One region of the Paucibacter soli genome, then DNA from elsewhere that is predicted to be linked to it. Evidence: predicted binding sites of a transcription regulator. Region 1 holds the regulator's gene; each other region holds the start of a gene.
The links. The regulator FNR, encoded in region 1, switches genes on or off when oxygen is low (the NO sensors DNR and NnrR bind a similar motif). The targets are predictions, from matches to a motif close to TTGATNNNNATCAA.
Positions count from the first base shown of each region.

Region 2: the regulator FNR is predicted to act here: its motif matches at 1,611-1,624, upstream of WG898_RS02425 (OmcA/MtrC family decaheme c-type cytochrome).
Region 3: the regulator FNR is predicted to act here: its motif matches at 1,727-1,740, upstream of WG898_RS01595 (2-oxoacid:acceptor oxidoreductase family protein).
Region 4: the regulator FNR is predicted to act here: its motif matches at 1,943-1,956, upstream of WG898_RS13275 (TraR/DksA family transcriptional regulator).

Region 1 is NZ_JBBHJW010000014.1:82,073-85,276, reverse strand. Features, by position in the region: gene WG898_RS23960 (sulfite exporter TauE/SafE family protein) at 1-161, opposite strand, end outside; gene hemN (oxygen-independent coproporphyrinogen III oxidase) at 166-1,575, opposite strand; gene fnr (fumarate/nitrate reduction transcriptional regulator Fnr) at 1,756-2,490, shown strand; gene WG898_RS23945 (hypothetical protein) at 2,513-2,737, opposite strand; gene WG898_RS23940 (hypothetical protein) at 2,828-3,082, opposite strand; gene ccoG (cytochrome c oxidase accessory protein CcoG) at 3,114-3,204, opposite strand, start outside.
Region 2 is NZ_JBBHJW010000001.1:532,934-536,137, reverse strand. Features, by position in the region: gene WG898_RS02440 (phosphoglycerate kinase) at 1-305, shown strand, start outside; gene WG898_RS02435 (c-type cytochrome) at 407-823, shown strand; gene WG898_RS02430 (NapC/NirT family cytochrome c) at 917-1,528, shown strand; gene WG898_RS02425 (OmcA/MtrC family decaheme c-type cytochrome) at 1,875-3,204, shown strand, end outside.
Region 3 is NZ_JBBHJW010000001.1:340,263-343,466, reverse strand. Features, by position in the region: gene porA (pyruvate ferredoxin oxidoreductase) at 1-1,084, opposite strand, end outside; gene WG898_RS01595 (2-oxoacid:acceptor oxidoreductase family protein) at 1,068-1,664, opposite strand; gene WG898_RS01590 (GumC family protein) at 1,809-3,204, shown strand, end outside.
Region 4 is NZ_JBBHJW010000005.1:368,513-371,716, forward strand. Features, by position in the region: gene WG898_RS13270 (TonB-dependent receptor) at 1-1,415, shown strand, start outside; gene WG898_RS13275 (TraR/DksA family transcriptional regulator) at 1,497-1,895, opposite strand; gene WG898_RS13280 (NAD(P)/FAD-dependent oxidoreductase) at 2,002-3,204, shown strand, end outside.

The sequences.
Region 1 (3,204 bases):
CCAAGTGCGTAGCTCAGCATGCGGCCCAGTTGGAAGGCACTCGCCGACTGCCGGCCCGCACGGCCGCAAGCAGCGGCGGCCGGGCCGCACATGGCCAGGCAATGAGGCGTGCCGGCCAGCCCCATGAGCAGGGCCGAGCCGGCGAGCGCGAGGTCTAACATAAGCTCAGATGATGCGCGAGAACTTGGCGCGCGTCTGGTCGGCGCTCAGGTAGCGGTCGAACACCATGGCCACGGCGCGCACGAAATACCAGCCCATCGCGGTGACCTGGATCGCGCCGGGCTCCACCACCACCAGCCCGGTATCGGCCATGGCGCGCAGGCGCTCCAGCTCGGCGCCGAAGTAGTCCTGCACCTTGATCAGATGCGCCAGTTCGATGGACTCAAACTCCACCCGCCCCTGGCACATCAGGGCCATGATCATGGCGCGGCGCACCAGGTCATCGCGCGACAGGGCCAGGCCGCGCTCGATCGGCAGTTGGCCATGGGCCAGCGCGTCGTAGTACTCGGGCAGGGTCTTGGCGTTCTGGCTGTAGGTGGCGCCGATGCGGCCGATCGCTGAAACGCCCAGACCGATCAGGTCGCAATCGGGCTGGGTGCTGTAGCCCTGGAAGTTGCGGTGCAACCTGCCCTGGCGCTTGGCCACCGCCAGGCTGTCGCTGGGCAGGGCGAAATGGTCCATGCCGATATAGGTGTAGCCATGGCCGACAAAGCCGCTGAGCGCTGCCGACAGCATGTGCAGCTTGTCGGCCGCCACCGGCAGCAGCGTGGCGTCGATGCGGCGCTGCGGCTTGAAGCGCTGCGGCAGATGGGCATAGCCATACAGCGCGATGCGGTCCGGCTTGAGTGCCGCCACCTGGGCGATGGTGCGGGCAAAGGACGCGGGCGTCTGCTGCGGCAGGCCGTAGATCAGGTCCACATTGGTGGATTCGAAGCCCAGGGCACGCGCCTGCACCATCAGCGCTTCCACGCTCTCGTAGCTCTGCATGCGATGCACGGCCTTCTGCACCGCCGGGTCGAAGTCCTGCACGCCAAAGCTCAGGCGGTTGAAGCCCAGGCCACGCAAATGCTGCAGGCGCTCGTTGGTGACGGTGCGCGGGTCCACCTCGATGGACACCTCAGCCCCGGGCGCCAGCTTGAAGCGACTACGGATGTCGTCCATCAGCCGCGTCAACTCCGCATCGCTGAGGAAGGTCGGCGAACCGCCGCCCAGATGCAGCTGCGATACCGACGGCGTGCGCCCAAGGTCCGCCAGCGTCAGGTCCATCTCCGTGACTAGCGCGTCCAGGTACTCGGCCGCCTTTTCATGGTGCTTGGTGATGACCTTGTTGCAGGCGCAGTAGTAGCAGACCGACTCGCAAAAGGGGATATGCACGTAGATGGACAAGGGCGCGCCGCCGCCCACCACCCCACCTTGGGCACGCTGTTGCAAGGCCTGACGATATTGGGAGGCCGTAAAGGCCTCGACGAAGCGGTCTGCGGTCGGGTAGGAGGTATAGCGTGGGCCGGAAACGTCAAAGCGGCGCAACACTTCTTCGGTAATGCCGGGCAGGGGTTCAGCGACTCTTGGTTCCATGGGACCGTACTGTGCCAAGCCGGTTGACTCGGCGTTTGACTTGGGTCAATCTTGCAGCGCAAGCATAGAGAAAGAATGGCGTCAATCTTGAGGAGCATCATGTTCAACTCTATGCACACAGGCACGCCGTCGGGCGCGGAATCCGCCCCAGCTCCCGGGCCAGCCACGATAATTCGCCACATGAATGCCAACCACGCCATCAAGATCGAGCCCTTCAAGGTAGCTTGTTCCAGTTGCAACCTGCGGGAGTTGTGCTTGCCCGTCGGCCTGTCCAAGGGTGACCTGGATCAACTGGACGCCCTGGTGGCCACACGCCGCAATGTCGAACGCGGCGACACGCTGTTCCGTACCGGGGACTCCTTCCAGTCGCTCTACGCGGTGCGCACCGGTTTCTTCAAGACCTGTGTGTCGTCCGAAGACGGGCGCGACCAGGTCACCGGCTTCCAGATGGCCGGCGAGTTGCTGGGCCTTGACGGCATCAGCAATGACCGCCACAGCTGCGACGCCGTGGCCCTGGAGGACTCGCAGGTCTGCGTGATCCCCTACAGCCAGCTGGAAGAGCTGTCGCGCGAGTTCACCGATCTGCAGCATCAGTTCCACAAGATCATGAGCCGCGAAATCGTGCGCGACCATGGCGTGATGCTGCTCTTGGGCAGCATGCGTGCCGAGGAGCGCCTGGCGGCCTTCTTGCTCAACCTCACCCAGCGACTGCAGGCGCGTGGCTTCTCGGCCTCGGCCCTGGTGCTGCGCATGACGCGCGAGGAAATCGGCAGCTATCTGGGCCTGAAACTGGAGACGGTCAGCCGCACCTTCTCAAAGTTCCAGGAAGACGGCCTGCTGGAAGTGAAGCAGCGCCAGATCCGCATCATGGATCAGCCGGGGCTGCAGAAGCTGGTCAACAGCACCACCTGCTGAGCGGCTTCGCCGCAGACCGACGCTAGCCCGCCTCCGGCGGGCTTTGTTGTTTGGACAGGTACAGCGACATCGCCGCTGCGATGCTGATGAGCAGCCAGAAGATGAAGAAGCTGAGCGTGTAGATCGCCGCGCGCGGCAGCGCCATCGGCGCCGCACCGAACCAGCTCAGGTCGCTCGGGTCCACTACCGCAAACACCAGCGCCAAGGTCACCCCGGCCATGAAGAAGGCCGGCCAGAGGATGAGCATGGCCGAACGCACCAGCCCCGGCCGGTCACCTGGTCTGCGCTCCAAAGCTGCATCGTCCATGCGTCCCCCTCGGCTTGCGAGTTTGCGGCCTCAGTGGCCGCCCGTCGCCGCATGGTTGCGGGCCTTGATCGCGGGCTGCAGGGCCGCGCCCTGCTCTTCGGCACTGTCGGCCGACGGACGGGCCTTGGTCTCGATGACCGGATCCGGGAAGCGGATTGCCAGCGTCAGCGTGGCGATGCAGGCAACGATCACCACCGACGGGCCGCCCACCACCAGCCACATCATGCGTTCACGCCACCAGGGCGCAGGCTTGTCGGCCGGGGTCAGGTCTTGCTGTTTGCTCATGGCTTGCTCTTTCTGGTCGCTTGGCCGCCGCTCAACGCGGCAGCACAAAGGTTGATTTTTCCATCAGGCTACCGGCGTCGGTACCCGGGCTGGCGAGGCGGCGGATTTCGAACTGGATCGCA
Region 2 (3,204 bases), on a different contig from region 1:
GCCCACAGACCGCCGCGCAGCTGGCCGAGCAGCTCAAGGCCGCCGGCACCATTGTCTGGAATGGTCCGGTGGGCGTGTTCGAGTTCGACGCCTTTGCCCATGGCACCGAGACGATTGCGCGCGCCATTGCCGCGTCCGCGGCGTTCTCGATCGCAGGGGGTGGCGACACGCTGGCGGCGATTGCCAAGTACGGCATCGAAAAGCAGGTCGGCTATATCTCCACCGGCGGTGGCGCCTTCCTGGAGGTGCTGGAGGGCAAGACCCTGCCAGCCTTCGAGATCCTGGCAAAGCGCGCCGGCTCCTGAGCGTGATCCCGGGGTGGGTGTTGCTTTGCAGCCCCATCCCGTTCGCACTTGCGTTGGATCAAGTGCAAGAATCTCATCTGCCCGTTAGGCTTGCCACGCTGATGGGTGCGCGCCTGCTTCATGCAGCGCGGCGCTCGGCGCTTGTCACAAGCATTGAAAGGGTGAAGATGAACTCCAAGAGCCTCTCACCGCGCTGGGCCTTGTGCGCCCTGGTCGCCGCCGCCTTTGCCGTGCCCCAACCGGCGCATGCCGTCGATGCCGATGCCGCGAAGGCCCTGGCCAGGCAGAACAACTGCCTGAAATGCCATGGTACAGAAAAGGCCAAGGACGGCCCGTCTTTCAAGGAGACCGCGGCCAAGTACAGGGGCAAGCCCGATGCCGTGGATCAGCTCACCAAGCACCTGACGACCGCTCAGAAGGCGAAGTTCCCGGATGGGCACGAAGAGGAGCACAAGGTCGTCAAGGCCAAGGATGCCGCTGACGTGAAGAACCTGGCGGAGTGGGTCCTCTCGCACTGATTTGCCTGGCCGTGCATCTGCGCGGCCCTTGCCTTCGCAGTCGCCATTGCCATCAGCTCGGGCGGCTCGGCTCCACGCATCCGGAGAAGAACAATGAGCGACACCAAGTCCGGCATGTTCGCGCGTATCTGGGGCGCCCTGCGAAACCCCAGCGCCAGGTACTCGCTGCTGAGCCTGCTGCTCATCGGTTTTGCGAGCGGCATCTTGTTCTGGGGCGGTTTCCACACCGCGATGGACGCCACCAACCGCCTGGACTTCTGCATCAGTTGCCACGAAATGCGCGACACCGTGTATGCGGAATACAAGGAAACGGTGCATTACAAGAATCGATCCGGTGTGCGGGCGAGCTGTTCGGACTGCCATGTACCCAAGGACTGGGGCCACAAGGTGCTTGCCAAGATCAACGCGAGTTCTGACGTCTATCACACGCTGATGGGGCACGCCAATACGCCGGAGAAGTTCGAGAGCCGCCGCATGCAGATGGCGCAGCATCAATGGGCGAGCATGAAGGCCTCGGATTCGCGCGAGTGCCGCAACTGCCACGACTTCGACGCGATGGGCGATGAGGCGCAGAAGCAGAGCAACTTCAAACGCCACATGGCAGCCAAGCAGAAGGGCAAAACCTGCATCGACTGCCACAAGGGCGTCGCGCATCAATTGCCCAAGGAATATGACGAAGACGCCGATCCGGATGCGAGGGACTGATTGAACGACATCGTCCGGATGGCGTGGCAATGTTGCCGCTGCGGCACGTCCAGTCGACCTCGGTTCAGTCATCCACCCACAGTTGATTCAACGCAAGTTCGCCTCGCGGTCGGCGCGTAAAAGCAAGCTTGTTCTGCGCCGCAAGTTGTTTGGTGTGTTGAGACGCAGCCATGGAGTCTTTTGTCCATTCGTTCTTCTCGAGCAAGGCGGAGGAAGTATGAAGCTCTCTCAAAGTCGCTGGGTCCTGTTGGGCCTGTGTGTCGCAGCCTTGGTGGCTTGCGGCGGAGGTGGAAGCTCGGAACCCGCCCCGGTGCCCCCCGCGCCGACGCCGCCCCCGGCGCCGACGGTGAAGGAACAGATCGCGACGGCCGGCGCCTTGGCAGCCAACGACACGGCGAGCAATTCGCTGGCGCCCTTCGCCGTTTTGCAGGCCGCCGGCGTGAGCGCGGTAACGATCAGCAGCCCAGCAAAAGTGAACTTCACCGTCTTCTCCGACGGCAAGGTGAAGACGGGGCTGTTGATTGGCAATGTGAGCTTTGCGATCGCCAAGCTCGTGCCTGGCAGCAATGGCAACCCGGACCAGTGGGTCAACTACGTGTATCGCACGGAAACGGCAGCCACCAACGTCGGGCCTAACGGCAAGCCTGTGCTTGCAACGGCCAAGCAGGCGACGACCGATCCGAAGCAGACGGATGCAGCGCTCCTGGCGGCGCAAATGGTCTATAACGACGATGGCTATTACACCTACACGTTCAGGACTGACGTCAAGGATCCCGCCCAAACCAACGGCGTGGTGTTCGAGCCCGATCGCACCCATCGCGTCGCGATTCAGCTGAGTTATCAGAACGCGGCCGGCGAGACGGTGCGCGTGAATCCCTACTTCGATTTCACGATCGATGCGAACGGCAAATCCGTGCCGGTCACCGACCCGAGCAAGACACGCAAGATGACCGATGTGGCCAGTTGCAACGGCTGCCATGAAAGGCTCGCGCTGCACGGCGGTGGTCGGGTCGACACGCAGTTCTGCGTGATGTGCCACAACCCCGGAACGGTCGATGCCAACAGCGGCAACAACCTCAATCTGGCGACCATGGCGCACAAGATCCACGCCGGCAAGCTGCTCAAGTCCAAGCTGGACGCCGGCAAGGGCGGCGAGGACTTCACCATCTGGGGCTACCAGAACGCCAAGCATGACTACGCCGAGGTGGGCTTCCCGCAAGACCTGCGCAACTGCACGGTGTGCCACTCGGGCGCCAATCCGGCCACGCCACAGGGCGACAACTGGAAGAGCAAGCCCAGCAAGGAAGCATGCCTGAGCTGCCACGCCAATGGCACGGGTTCCGATTGGGAAATCAGCCACAAGACCTATGCCGGCACGCTGGTGAAGGCGGGTGCGGCGGCCAAGGACCTGAGCAACGCGCAATGTGTCGAGTGCCACAAGGCCGGCACCAATATCGGTTCGGACCGCGTGCACTGGAACCAGAACGAAGAGAACGCTGCCAAGTACAAGATGAATATCGAGAGCGTGGCCTTCAATGACACCGCGGACCACAAGGGTCGCAGCGTCACCGTCAAGTACTTCCTGTCCGATCCCACCAATGGCAATGCTGCCTACAACCTGGTGACCTCCGATTGCACCGGCAGCGGCGCGAGCCTGAACTGTGCCAACACTACCA
Region 3 (3,204 bases), on a different contig from region 1:
GCAGCGAGGCCTGGGTGATGGCGCGCCCGCCCAGGCCGGCCACCACGGTATAACCGTGCAGTTGCAGGCCCGAGAGCGCCAGGCGCACGTCGGTGGAGACCACGCCGCCCAGGCCCACCGAGAAGCTCTTCTCCAGCACCACCACGCGCTGCGCGCCCTGCAGCGCGGCGCGCACCGCGGCGAGCGGGAAGGGGCGGAAGGAATGGATGCCCAGCACGCCGATGCGCTGGCCATCGCGTTCGCGCAGCTCGTCCACCGTGTCCTTGAGCGTGCCCAGCACCGAGCCCAGCGCCACCACGATGGTGTCCGCGTCCTCGCAGCGGTAGCCGCGCAGCAGGCCGCCCGAGGCGCGGCCGAAGCGCGCCGCGAATTCCTCGGCGATGCGCGGGATCAGCTCCAGCGCCATCAGCTGCTTGGCATGCGCCAGATAGCGCACCTCCATGAAGGCCTCGGGCCCGACCATCGCGCCGATCGACACCGGTTCGGCCGGGTCCAGCAGCTGGCGCGGCTCGTAGGGAGGCAGGAAGGCGTCGACCTCCTGCTGCGCCGGCATGTCCACGCGCTCGTAGGCATGGGTGAGGATGAAGCCGTCCATGCACACCATCACCGGCATCGAGAGTTCCTCGGCCAGCTTGAAGGCCTGGATATGCAGGTCCAGCGCCTCCTGGTTGGTTTCGGCGAAGAGCTGGATCCAGCCGCAGTCGCGCTGGCTCATGGCGTCGCTGTGGTCGTTCCAGATATTGATGGGCGCGCCGATGGCGCGGTTGGCCACCGTCATCACGATCGGCAGGCCCAGGCCCGAGGCGTTGTAGACCGCCTCGGCCATGAAGAGCAGGCCCTGGCTGGCGGTGGCGGTGTAGCTGCGCGCGCCCGCCGCCGAGGCGCCGATGGCCACGCTCATGGCCGCGAACTCGCTCTCCACATTGATGAATTCACAAGGGCTGAGCCTGCCGTCCTTCACCAGCTCGCCGAGGCCCTCGACGATATGCGTCTGCGGCGAGATCGGGTAGGCGCAGATCACCTCGGGGCGGCACAGCGCCACCGCTTCCGCCACGGCCTGCGAGCCTTCACATTGCTTCAACATGGCGCGCAAGCTCCTGCATTTCCTGGCGGACGAACTCGAAGGCCTCGGCGGCCGCGGCGATGTTTGCGTCGGCCAGCTTGCCGCTGAACTTGTCACGGATGGCATGCGACACCGCCGCCAGCGACACCAGGCCCGAGAGCGCCGCAAAGCCGCCCAGCAGCACCGCGTTGGGCAGGGGCCGGCCCAGGTGCTTGAGCGCGATCTCGGTGGCCGGCACGGTGGTGAGGCGCTCGTGGAAAAGGAAGCGCGCCGCCACCTCGGCCAGGCCCAGTTCGTCGAAGCTGCGCCGGCTGTTGATCAACACATAGCCATCGGGCTTGAGACCCTGGAACACGTCCACCTGGTGCAAGAGCGTCGGGTCCTGCACGATCAGCACGTCGGGCGCCAGGATGGGCTCACGCAGGCGGATCTCGCGCTCGGCGATGCGGCAAAAGGCCACCACCGGCGCGCCGGTGCGCTCCGAGCCGAAGCTGGGAAAGGCCTGGGCATGGCGGCCCTGCTCGAAGGCGGCGAGCGACAGCAGCTCGGCCGCCGTCACCACGCCCTGGCCACCACGGCCGTGAATACGGATCTGCAACATGATGGGCTGCACTCCCCCTGAATGGGTGCTGCCGATTCTTCGCCCGCGCCAGACCTTGTGACATGACGAACATCAATGTCGACGCTTGTCTATAGTCGCGCCTACGCGCCCGCTCCGGGCCGCCCGCAGAAAGCGCCTTCTTCCATGCCTCATCGCACCCTTCACGCGGCCAGCCTGCACCATCTTCACCATCACACCGGCCTTGGCGGGCCGGCGCCGCGCAGCCTGGCGATGCGCCGCCGTCTCCAGGTCTTTGCGCTGGTGTTCGGCCTCGGCCTGCTGCTGGGCCTGGGGCTGGATTTCATGCGCAGCGCCGTCTACACGGCCAGTGCCAAGCTGCAGATCATCCCGGCGCCGGGCCTGGTGGCGGGCGCGGCCTCGGCCGCGGCGACGCTGACGCCGGTGGCGCCGGCGCTGCAGCTGGAGGGCGAGATCCTGCGCAGCCGCGCCCTGGTGCAGCAGGCGGTGGAGCAGCTCAGCGCCCAGGGGCTGATCAAGCCGGGGGCGGATGACCCGGTGCTGGCGGTGCAGCAGCTGCTCTCGGTGCGGCCGGTGGCCGACAGCCAGCTGCTGCAGCTGCAGGCGCAGAGCCCGGATGCCGCGCTGGTGGCGCCCCTGGTCAACACCCTGGTGGAGGTGTACCGGCGCGCTCAGAGCGAGAGCGGCAGCCTGGCCTCGAACGAGAAGCTGGATGCGGCGCGCGAGGAGATCCGCGTGATCGAGGCCAGGCTGGCCCAGCAGCGCCAGGCCGCCGAGGGCTACCGGCAGCGCAATCGCATCGTCTCCAGCGAGCGCGACGAAAACCAGGCACTCGCACGCCTCAAGGGCCTGAACCTCTCGCTGCAGCAGGCCAACGACCGCCAGGCGGTGAGCGAGGGCAAGGTGGCGGCGCTGGAGCAGGCCGTGGCCCAGGGCAAGCGCCTGCCCCAGGCGCGCGACAATCCCACGGTGGCCGGCCTGGAGGCGCGGCTCTCGCAGGCGCGCGAGGATTGGCGCGGCATGGAGCGCCAGTACACGCCGCAATACCTGGACATGGACCCCAGCGCGCGCGCGCTGAAGGCGCGCATCGCCAATCTCGAGCAGCAGCTCGAGAGCGAGCGCGGCAGGTCGCAGCAGATGGCGCTGGCCGAGGCGCGCGAGGAGCTGGCCTCCACCCGGGCCACGGTGCAGCGCCTGCAGCAGCAGCTGGGCGGCGATCGCCAGGAGCTGCAGTCCGCCAGCCAGCAGCTGGGCGCCTACCAGGTCATGCAGGCCGAGGTCCATGGCCTGGAGCAATTGCTGCAGGCAGCGCGCCAGAAACTGCTGGCGCTGGAGTCCAGCGAGCGCGCGCGGCGCCCGCAACTCTTGGTGCTGGAGCCGGCGGTCACGCCCGCGGCGCCCAGCAGCCCGGCCTATTGGCGCGATGCCGGCCTGGTGCTGGCGGGCGCGCTGCTGCTGGGATTTCTGGCGGTTTGGTTCTTCGAGTTCTTCAACCGCAGCGAGGCGCCCGCGCCGCTGGCCACCACGGTGGTGATCCCCCAGCCCATGATGGGCCTGCCGG
Region 4 (3,204 bases), on a different contig from region 1:
TCATCAAGAACGTGTCGGTGGATCCCTTCGTGCCTTCGGGCAACCAATCGGCCGCGGCTCAGCAGCTGATCGCCGGCTCGATCTTCGACGGCACGATCCGTACCAGCTCGACCACGCTCAAGGCCGCCGACTTCCGTGCCTCGGGCGAGATTTTCAAGCTGCCCGCTGGCGCTGTCAGCCTCGGCCTGGGCGGTGACTTCCGCAACTACCACTTCAAGCAGGCGCCGTCGGCGGCGGCTGTGGCTGGCGAGATCTACAACTTCTCTGCCAATCCTGCCTATGACCTGAAGCGCGACAACATGGGTCTGTTCAGCGAGGTGCTGGTGCCCGTGGTCAAGGGGCTGGAACTGACCGGAGCGCTGCGCTACGACACCATTGGCACCATCAAGGATGCCGTCAACAACAAGACGGTGGGCCAGAAGATGAGCGCCTCGACCTACAAGGTCTCGGCTCGCTACCAGGTGTCCAACGCCCTGCTGCTGCGCAGCTCGTATGGTACCGGCTTCAAGGCGCCGTCCATGCTGTCGATTGCTCAGCCGCTGGTGAACAATGGTGTGACCGCAGCCAGCTGGCCCTGCCCATTCCCAGGAACCGATGCCTGCCGCGACATCCCCGTCACGCAGTACTACCAGCTCTCCGGCGGCAATGCCGACATGAAGCCCGAGCACTCCAAGCAGGGGACGGTTGGCATACGTTTCGAACCCAGCAATGACTTCGGCATCGGTGCCGACTACTGGCGCGTGAACATGCGCGATGCCATCAGTGCGGTGTCTGCACGTCAAGCCTTTATGGACCCGGGCAAGTATCCCGACGTGTGGGGAACCTTCCAGGGGCCGGCTGATTTGAAGCCGACCTGGGCCTTCAAGAGCCTGTCGATCAATATCGGTCAGGCGCGCTATGCAGGTATCGACTGGGATGTGGTGACCCGTTTCAACACCCCGATGGGTCGCCTGACCACGGGTCTGACCGGCACCTACATGATCGAGTCCTCGTACACCCGGCCGGGCACGCTGGATGACTTCACCGACAGCATGGGCAAGTACGGCGAGAATGCCGCGGTGACCTTCCGCAACATCGTCCGTGCCACGGCCAAGCTCGAGACCGGTGCGTTCACCAATGCCCTGACCTTGAAGGCTCGTTCGGGCTACCAGGACATCTCGGTCAATGTGCGCGATGTCAGCACCAACAAGCTGGTGCCGGTGTCTGTGGTGGTGCCGCGTTATGCCACGCTGGACTGGCAAGGCACCTACAAGCACAACCAGGCGCTCGAGTTGCGTGCGGGTCTGAACAATGTGTTCAACTCCAAGCCCCCCTTCACCCTGCGTGATTCGTCGGGCCACCAGGTTGGCTACGATCCTCGCTACGCGGATCCGATGATGCGAACCCTCTACGTCGAGGGTTCGTACAAGTTCTAAGAACCGTCGTCACCGACAAGCAAAAGGGCCGCATCAGCGGCCCTTTTTTCATCCTCTGGCGCCGTGCGGCGCCGGCACGATTCAGAGGCGATGGTGCGCGTTGGGATCCCCTTGCGCGCGCTCCAGCCGGCGCTGGCACTCCAGGCACCGCAGCGCCTCGGGCTGGTGCTGCAGGCGATCGAAGGCGATGGGCTCGCCGCAGTCGCTGCATAGGCCATAGCCCTGGCCGCGCAAGCGCTGCAAGGCCTCGTTGACCTGGCGCAGCTCGTCCAGATGGCGGTCGCTGCGAGCCAGATCCACCTCGCGGTCGGCGTCGCGGGCGGGTTCATCGTCACCATCCTGCAGCAACAGCTCGCGAGCATGCTCGGCGCGCGACTGCTCGCCCAACTGGCCGTGCAGGCTGCGCTCCAGCTCCTGCTGGCGCTGCTGCAGCAGCATTTCCAGCTGCGCATGCTGGCCGGGTGTCAGGTCTTGAGTCATGGTGATACTCCTTGCATGCATGCTCGCACCGCGGCGGATTGCCTGGTTTGATGTCGGTCAACGCGGTGGGCGTCCCTAGAATGGCGGCTATTGATGAGGAGCGAGCATGTCTGAACCCCTGGCTGCGGCGCCGATGCCGCAGCGATGCGAGGTGCTGGTGGTGGGCGCGGGCCCGGCCGGCAGCGCTTGCGCGCGTGTGCTGGCACGCGCCGGCGTGGATGTGGTGCTGCTCGACCAGCAGCCCCAGGGGCGCGACAAGATCTGCGGCGATGGCCTGATCCCCGATGCCCATGCGGCCCTGCAGCGCTTGGGCCTGCTGGGTCAGGTGATGGCGCGTGCGCAAGGCCTGGCCCATGTGGCCTGCATAGGCCCGCGCGGCGGCCGCATCGACGTGCCGGGCGAGCTGGCGGTGCTGCCGCGGCGCGAGCTCGACGACTTGCTGTGCCAGGCGGCCCAGGATGCCGGCGCACGCTTCGTCGCGCCGGCGCGCTTCGAAAAGCCGCTGGAAGATGGCCAGGGGCGTGTCTGCGGCGCCCTCATCGGCCGGGACGGCGTGCAGCATGAGCTGCAGGCCGACTGGGTGCTGCTCGCCACCGGCGCCTTGCCCAAGGCACTTAGCGCCGCTGGCATGTGCGAACGCCACACGCCCAGCGGCGTGGCGCTGCGCGGCTATGTGCGCGCCCCCGCCATGGTGGGCCGCATCAAGGCCATGGAGGTGGTGTGGAGCCGCGCGGTGCGGCCCGGCTACGGCTGGATCTTCCCTGCGCCTAACGCCTGCTTCAATATTGGCGTGGGCGTGACGGATAGCCACCACGCTGTGGCGGGCAAGGGCAGCAAGAAGGAACTCAATCTGCGCGCCATCTTCGATGCCTTTGTCGAACATTACGAGCCCGCGGCGGCGCTGATGCGCGAGGGCGAGCTGCTGGGCGAGCTCAAGGGTGCGCCGCTGCGCTGCACGCTCGAAGGTGCGCGTTGGTCGCGTCCGGGCCTGCTGGTCACCGGCGAGGCGGCCGGCTCCACCTACAGCTTCACCGGCGAGGGCATAGGCAAGGCGATGGAAACCGGCATGCTGGCGGCCGAGGCGATCCTGCAGGGGCGCCGCAGCCAGGGCGACGATGCGACGGTGCGCGCCGCCTATGAGCAGAGCCTGCGCGCCCTCAAGCCGAAGTTCGATCTCTACCAGCGCGCCAACAAGGTCAACGCCATGCCATGGCTGGCCGATCTGCTGATCTGGCGTGCCCAGCGCAGCCCGCGCCTGCTGCAGCGCATGAGCGGGGTGTTGCGCGAGACCAGCAACCCGGGCAATCTG